2 regions of the Chryseobacterium sp. C39-AII1 genome follow, and region 1 is predicted to be linked to the other one. Evidence: riboswitches for the same ligand, from Rfam matches in the RefSeq annotation. Region 1 holds a riboswitch; the other holds the start of a gene.
What was found. A riboswitch is a leader RNA that binds a small molecule or an ion and turns the genes downstream of it on or off. The one in region 1 is predicted to bind cobalamin.
Positions count from the first base shown of each region.

Region 2: another riboswitch for cobalamin. It lies ahead of ABEG63_RS15355 (acyl-CoA thioesterase); the one in region 1 lies ahead of ABEG63_RS03265 (TonB-dependent receptor).

Region 1 covers NZ_JBDFPQ010000002.1:92,249-96,625, forward strand. Annotated here, with positions in the region: gene ABEG63_RS03265 (TonB-dependent receptor) at 1-1,959, opposite strand, end outside; cobalamin riboswitch at 2,068-2,253, opposite strand; gene ABEG63_RS03270 (transporter) at 2,519-3,460, opposite strand; gene ABEG63_RS03275 (cytochrome c peroxidase) at 3,472-4,377, opposite strand, start outside.
Region 2 covers NZ_JBDFPQ010000010.1:112,270-116,646, forward strand. Annotated here, with positions in the region: gene ABEG63_RS15345 (hypothetical protein) at 1-66, shown strand, start outside; gene ABEG63_RS15350 (HD domain-containing protein) at 73-663, shown strand; gene ABEG63_RS15355 (acyl-CoA thioesterase) at 884-1,267, opposite strand; cobalamin riboswitch at 1,381-1,570, opposite strand; gene ABEG63_RS15360 (hypothetical protein) at 1,619-2,419, opposite strand; gene ABEG63_RS15365 (hypothetical protein) at 2,658-2,825, opposite strand; gene ABEG63_RS15370 (phosphotransferase) at 2,856-3,848, opposite strand; gene ABEG63_RS15375 (PA2169 family four-helix-bundle protein) at 4,087-4,377, shown strand, end outside.

The DNA of each region.
Region 1 (4,377 bases):
GTTGAAAATATTATTCACCTCAAAACTCGCCTTGAAATCGTGTGAAAGCCAATGGAATTTCCTTTGCACAGAAAGGTCATGCGTATACCAGGGCTGAATATAGTTGTACTGAATATTGTTTAATTGTCCGTCATAGCGCTCCCCGACATACATTCCACTGTAATTGAAGCTCCAGTCTTTGTAATCTGCCATCATCGTAAACGTTCCGGCATGCCATGGAACATAAGGAATCTGATCACCGTAATTAGACTCGCCTGGATCTGTTAAATCTCTTGCACTTTGATACGTATAGCTCACCAATGGTTTCAACCTTACATTTCCCACATTGATCTCGGCCTGAAGATTGACATCGGCTCCGATAATTTCAACGTTTCCAAGATTTGTCATCGTCCATCGAAACAAATTAGCAGTCGGCATCGCGACGATTTTATTTTCTACGACATTGTAATAACCGTCTACTTTTAAATAAATGCCTTTAAAATTCTGATGATCAAAAAGTTTCTGATAGGTAAAACCCACGTCATACTGATTCGTATATTCGGGTTTCAAAAGCGTATTCCCGATCATCGTATAGTAGAGATCGTTAAAAGTCGGCATTCTGAAAATCCTTTTATAGAAAGCTCTTATCGTAAAATCGTTGGAGTCAAAAGGTTGATAACTCGCAAAAATTGAAGGTGTCCACTCTGTTTTATCGGGAGCATTGTAATTCTTTTGTACATTTTCATTAATAAATGTTCCCAGAACGCTTCCCAATACCTTAAACCGATTCCATTGATAGGTTGTTGCAAAAGCGACCAACGAGGTATAACGTGTTGGATATGAAAAATCGATTAAATTGGCATCCAGATTATTATACTGAAAGTCGAAACTTGCGCTCACATCCCAGTTTGGAGTAATTGAATACAAATTGGAAGAAGACAAATACACTTCTCTCTGAATAAAAGTATTGTCGATTCTTAACCCGGTATCTCCAACATTTAAAGTATCTGCAAATCTTGTGTAATCATAAGCAAATTTTGTTTTGAACTGAGTTTCAAAATTTCTGAATATTTTCTTTCTAAACTGTCCCTGAACAAAATAATTTTCATCCCTCATTCTAGAACCTCGCGGAATAAAACCATTGCTGATAATAGCTGCCGGAACCCCACGATCCGATAAATATCCGTATCCTCTTATGCTCCAGTTTCCGTTGTTTAAATTTCCGTTTAAGCTGGTCTCAAAACGTTTTGAAGTCACATCAGAATCATATCTTTTAGCAATGGTATCATACGCCGTAGAACCATCATCATTCTTTCTCGATGTTCTGAATTTATAAATACCATCCGTCTGTAAATATTCCGAGCTGAAACTGGCCGCAATTTTATCGGTAATCTTTTGCTCTAAGCGAAAAGACGGATTAAAAAGCTGAATAGAAGAAGATTTTGTCCTTAAAACTAAATTCGTTTTTCTACCATTTCTAAAAGTCGGAGTTTTAGCCTGCATATAAATAGAACCCGACGAACCAAAATCTTTAGCCGGTTGAAAAATTTCGCTTTTTTGCCCGTTATAAAGAGAAATTTCCTCAATATCATCCAAAGAAAATTTTCCCAGATCCACCACTCCATTTTGGGCATTTCCCAATTGAATTCCGTCATAGAAAACCCCAACATGCTGGCTTCCCATGCTTCGAATATTCACGGTTTTTAAGCCGCCAACTCCGCCGTAATCTTTGATCTGAACTCCTGAAAAATACCTCAGCGCATCGGCTACCGACTGACTGTTGAGTCTTTCCAGCTGTTCTCCCGAAAGCGTTTGTGCAGGAAGGATTTCTTTAAAATTCTTTTTGTAAATATTGACTGGAAGAATCGTCTTCTCCTTAATCGTATCTTTTCTGGATTGTGAAAACAACAATGGCGTTGTTAACACAAAAACTGCGAAAACAACCTTATAGAGTTGAGATGTAAGAAGTTTTGCCACCATTAGCTCATTTAGATAATGATGACGCTAATGGATATAAGAATACACCGATAAAGCGTAGTCGTAAACCACACAAAATCAATGATGTCCTAAGCTTTATTCCACGAAAGCGTCAAACGTTTATGGTCTGGCAGGTCTTCTGACTTACTCCGTTTTTGAAATCCTTCCCATTAAAAAACAGTGGATATTATTATCAAAAACTTTGGTGTGGAGCTTACAGCAGCGGGTCTGTTCTGGATTTTCACCGGATTCCCTTTTAAGCGCTTTTTATGGCTCACCAGATTGCGGCAAAGATAGAAAATAAATCACAGAATCAAAATTGAATTTAATAAATTGATTTACAAATACATAAACGCTGAAATTAATTTATTGAAATAATATTTTTTAACGCAAAGTTTTATTCGCTGTTGTTAATATTTTTAAGGAGCAAAGAATGAATCAATTAAAAATTGATTTGAGGAAGTAAGTGTTTTATGCAGCTTCATCAAACAGCTTTGCTATTCATCTTTACTCCTTTAATAAAAAGAGATTAAATAAAATCTTTGCGTTTAAAATATTCTGTTTAAATTCCAAAATTCAGGAAAACACTAAAACGCGATTTCGCTTGAATATCACCTCCCGCCAAATTGGAATATACCGGAAGCATGATTTCACTTCCCAAACTGAATTTTTTATAGGAAGCCTCAAAACCAAGCTTTCCATACAAAGCACTTCCTGCCGTTCTTGGTAATGCTTCGTTAAACTGTTTATTTTGATCAAAAACTTCTCCTTGCAAACCCGTTTTTCCGGAGAAAATTATTCTATCATTCTCAACAAACTGATAAAAACCTGTTGCAGCATAATTCCATTGGTTTCCGAAATTGTAATGCTTTTTATTTTCTGTTTTAATGGTATAATCTGTATTCATCAACAAAGCGATTTTATTTTTCTGGAATTTGTAATTCAGTACCATCTGGTAATCCCAACTCCCTGTTCCCAGCTGAAAACTTGGATTTACTCCCGTAATTCCTTTTTCATCAAACTTTCCCAACGGAACTTTTATTCCTACGCCACCATTCAGCTGATGAATATTATTCTTGGAATTTAGCAGTTGATAGATTCCCATCACATTAAAATCTCCGATTCCGTTAATATTTATATCTCCCTGCAACGTTTGCTTCTCATGAAAATGAAACGGTAAACTTCCATAAACACTCAGTTTTTGAGTTACCGGAATTCTTGCCCAAAGCTGAATGGTGTTAAAATACTGATCTTGAGTTAAATCTTTTACAAACAGATTTTCCTTGGCTTTATAATGCTGGGCAAAATATTTAATTCCTATAAACTGAGGGTTCAGTAGAGATTCAAAGCCTGAAGAGCCGTTTCCTGCTCCGCAACCGCAGGCGTCACAATCATCAAAAAAATCTTGGTGAACCTCATCAGGAATATAAAGGCTGTCACTCTGAGGTTTAGCCTGATTTAAATTAAATAAAATCAAGCTTATGATTAAAAATATTTTATTCATGTTTAAAAAAATTATTCCGCAAATTTTGGATTAGATATGAAATTTTTATCAGACAACGTTTTCAGAAAAGTGATGATGAATTGTTTTTCCTGAGTATTCATAGCAATTCCGAGGTGACCGTTTTGTTTTAATCGAGGATCCAAATTGGGGTTATCTTCCACATTATCCGAGTAGAAATTCAACACGGCTTCCAATGTGTAAAATCTGCCGTCATGCATATAAGGCGCTGTGTATTCAACATTTCTTAAACTCGGAACCCGGAATTTCATCCAATCGACCTGTTCCAATGTTACGCGATAACGACCTGCATCTTTAAACTGCGTATTATAATACATCCCGGTATTTCTAAAACTTTCATCGGTAAACAATTCTCCGCTGTGGCATGATGAACATTTTTGTTGAAATAAATTCATTCCTTGTAGTTCTTCTGAAGAAAAATTTTCTTTTCCTTGCTTCATCCGATCATATTTAGAATCTGCAGAAATTAGAGTAACCATAAATTGCGATAGCGCCTTTAGAATTCTATCTCCTGTAATATTTTCATCGCCATACGCTGCTTTGAATAATTTTTTATACTTCGCATCCGCATTTAATTTGGACACAATTTCCGGAATCGAGCTGTCCATTTCATTCACATCTGTGATCGGACTGATAGGCTGTTCGTTCAGGTTATGAATGACCCCATCCCACATATATCGCTGTAAAAAAGCCATATTCTGAATCGGCGGAGCATTTCTGATTCCAATTCTGTCATCAACCCCATGACTTACCGTGTGACCATGATGGGTGAAAGCATTTTCCTGAATATGGCAGAAGCCGCAGGAAATGGTATTATTTCGCGAAAGCCTGCCTTCATAGAATAATTTTCGTCCGAGCTCTACTCCATTTTTAGTCAGAGGATTTTCTGAAGGATTAAA
Region 2 (4,377 bases), on a different contig from region 1:
GAATTTAAAGATGATAAATGGATAAAAACGGTTAAAAATTATCCAATTGATGAATATTATAAGTAACAGATAATGAAGATACAGAAGGAGATCGATTTTATTTTGGCAGTTGATGCCTTAAAGAACGTACAACGAAGAAATTACAATGCAGATGATTCCAGAAGAGAAAATACAGCTGAGCATTCTTGGCAGATTATTATTTTGGCTCAAATTCTTTTTCCTTATGCGAAAAACAGAGCGGATATTGATTTGTTAAGAGTGATCAGAATGCTTTCCATTCACGATTTGGTAGAAATTGAAGCGGGTGATACTTTTCTTTTTGATGAAGCGGGAATGGTTGGTAAGTTTGAAAGAGAGAAAGTTTCTGCTCAAAACATTTTCGGAATTCTAGATGAGCCTTTAAGAACTGAGTTTTTCAATCTTTGGCTTGAATTTGAAGAGGAAAAAACTCCGGATGCTATTTTTGCCTGTGCAATTGACCGAATTATGCCTTTTATTCTGAATTCGCATACTTCTGGAAAAAGCTGGACGGAAGCCGGAGTTACTGAAAAACAAATCCGAAATATGTTGGAAAACGCCATCAGCAGAGCTTCTGATGAAATGGGAGAGGCTTTCCAAACATTATTGAATTTGAGTTTGGAAACTGAAAAGGTGTTGAGATAATTTTTTAACGGAATATCTTATTTTCCCATGGATTGCGCAGATTTTTACAGATGATTATATTTAATTTTCAATTACATAAAAAATATACACCATCATTCGTGAAATTCGTGATAAATAAAAAATATAAAAGTTTCGGCGAGCCTTTGGCTCGCCGAAACTGCTTTAAAAAACATTTGAAAATATTGGGTTCGGGCGGCCGAAGGCCGCCCGAACCTTTTCTTTATAGTATTTGAATTGGTTTTTTGAATTCGTCGATCGCTACAAAAGTGAAATCACCTACAATCGCTTTTTCCTTTTCATAAGAATACATTTGTTCGGTGTAGATTTCAACATTTACCTTCATACTCGTTTTTCCTACATGAGAAACTTTTCCTACCAATTCTACGATAGTACCTGCAGGAATTGGCTTTTTAAAATCAATTTTATCGCTGCTTACCGTTACCACGCGTTTCCTGGCAAATCGGGTCGCGGTGATAAAAGCCACTTCGTCCATCAACTGCATGGCAGTACCTCCGAAAAGCGTATCGTAATGATTGGTTGTATTAGGGAAAACCGCTTTAAAAATTCTGGTTACGGATGCTTCAATTCTTTCTTCTGTAGTCATATTTCATTATAAATTAAGGCGAAATGAAATAGTATCAAACAACAGAACAATAACAGGAATCTTAGAAATTCCTGAAACATCTATTAGATCAATAAAACTTCAAATCGCGAAAGTTTTTTGTTTAAGAAATAGGCAGGTCTCCTGACTCGTAACATCATTTATCTCCTTCCCATCTCGCCTGATAACGAAACAGTGGACTTTTGATAAAGACTTTAGTTACTTACAGTTGCGCGACAGTTCGTGATTTTCACACGATTCCCTTTTAATCTGCAATTAAGCAGAACCGATTTCTGAAAAAGCGATTGGCTTTTCTGGGTGCAAAAATAAGGATAAAACAGTAGAAAATAAGATTTATTCCGGATTATTATAAATTATTTGATTGATGGCTCTTCCTTTATTGATGCTCCAAAGGGTGGTATAACGGTTTTCACCGGAACCATTAATCATATAAAGGAAAATATGGTCATCATCCAAGGCGGTTACCCCAATATTTTCAAAATCCATAGAAGGCTGGAACAAATTTTTAATCGCATCTCTCACAAATACAGAACCTCTTCCGGGTTGTTGTACTCGGATAGATTTTATTTCCGTCATACCTTCAGGGATTTCATTGCCAATTCCCCAAGGTTTTACTTTATCAACCGTCAAAATTTTCCCGCTTGCATCTTTTTCCTGTCTTTTAAGATGAGCATACGAAGGGTAAACATCAATGATAACCTTCGTTCTCTGATTAGTCGGAATTTTCTGATTAGTATCGTCTGTAAAAATTAATGATTTTCCGTTTTTAGATTTTGAAGGTGTAAATTTCGGAAGCTGATCAATAAAGGCAACACGCTCTTTATTTACCATTCCTTCTTTATTCAGGCTGTCGTATCTTACGAAAGGTTTTTCAGAATCTTGTTTTTCAGGATATTTTATCCAGATCCATTCTGTTTCTCCCGGTGCAGGTTTTACGTAAACAAAAACATCTCCCGTTTTCATGCGAATTTTATCAATAATTTTTCGGTAGTCGTCTTTATGAACGCGTACCATCGCATAACCTTCCTGAGCTTTTACTACCCCAAAAGGAACTTTATTTTGCCCTTTTACAGAAGCTAAAGAAAACAGACTGAAAACAGATAAATATAATGCCTTTTTTACGGAAATCATCATGAAATTTTTTTGACTGTTCAAATATATAAATTAAATACTTTTCTGAAGATAATTAAACTGTTGCAATTCTTTTAAATCTTTAATTTGTTTTAAATAATTATCAAAAATCGGGTAAATCACAATAGTCAATTATTTTTCATTAAGAATTTGCTGCATATTAATGCTGTTGCTTTTGCATCATCTAATGCTCTGTGAAATTTAAAATCTTCTTTTATATTCATTTTTTCTAGCATTCTTTCTAATGAAATTCCAGATGTAGAATCAAAATAGAAAATTCACTTTTTATTTCAAAAGTTTTCTTGTCTAGTTTTACGGCACCAATTTCTAAAATATTCGTTTCATTTTTTCCAAAAGTTTTGCAACTTCCTTCTAAATCATAAATTACGAGATCGCTTGAAAATTTCATAAGGTAGTTTTAGTTTTTTAAGTTTGTTTGCTATTCAATTTCAATTTTGTGGTAAGACATCCAACGCTTCAAATTCCCAACCATCCTTTTTAAATGATCTTCATTCAGGAAAATATTCGTCCAATATTCAAATCTATCGCATTGCACACTTATATAATAGCTCATAATTGCTAAACATCCGAAAGGAAGAAGCTTTTTTTCTTCATCGCTAATTTCAATCACAGATTCATACCCTTTCAAAAAATTGTTTGCTTTTATTTGAAATTCTTCTTCGTTTAAATGAGTTGAAAATAACTGAAATAAGAAGTAAGAAATATCAAAACATAAATAGCCATTTCCACAAAAATCAAAATCAAAAAAAGTGATTTCTTTTTCGTTATTAATATGCAGATTATCAAACCAAACATCAAGATGAACTGCTCCAAATCTCATTTTACTTTTGTCAAGACTTTCCATTTTTAACTTTAAAAAAGCGGAAAGTGATTCTAAGAATTGAACTTCGCTGATGTTTGTATTATAAAATTCTTTTGTTTTTAAAATAGGATTTGTAAGCAAATTTTCTAAAGTATAAGGCATTCTTTTCAGTTCGATATTTTCAGTCGATTGATGAACTTTGGCTAATGCCTGCCCGATTAGAAAACTTGTCTGAGGTGAAAATTTTGCTGTTTTCACACCTTTCGCATATGAAAATAGAACTCCAAACCTTTTTCCTTCCGATGCTTCAATTTCCTGAATAAACTGTTTCGATTCATCAACTATTGGAAAAGCAACTTGTCGCCCCGCGTTTTTTAGTAATGTTAAAAGTCTTAATTCTTCTTCAATTTCCAGCCTCGTTCGCCAATTATGAGTGTACACTCTAAAGACATATTTGTTTTCCCCATCAAAAACAATATATAAATGATTCATCGCAAGTCGGAATATCTTGCATTCCGTTTTATCGCTTAGATCATATTTTTGTTGAATAAGTTTACCAAGTTCGTTGGGGCAAAGTGTACTGTTTATTGTTGGAAATTTCGTTGTCATTAATTCTCAATAGGAGCTGGTTATTTAAGATTGTAAAATTATACTTTATCTGAATTAATAGCTAAAATATTCTTTATATAAACAAGAACTGCTCTAAAAAAGCTTTTATTTTAAAATTAAAACTTTAGATACCACACCTGCCTTTTATGGCAAAAAGTGGTCTTATAGTTGTATATTCTTGATCATGAAATTTTACGATACAGTATTGTAAAATGTATAACACACCAAAAAATTTAATATGAACAACGACAAAACAGTATCAGTATTGAATGATCTGCTGAACATTACCAACGACAGAATTGAAGGATTTTCTAAAGTAGAAGATAAAGTTTGGGATACCCATTCGGGGCTTAAAAGTGATTACGATCAAATGGTTTCACAGTCTCAGACCATGAAAAACGATTTGATTCATTTAATTAATCAAAAAGGAGGAGAAGCAGATAATACCACAAGTACAGCTGGGGCAATTCACAGAGCATGGATTGATGTGAAGAATTCATTTTCAGGAGATAAAGATGATTCTACTCTT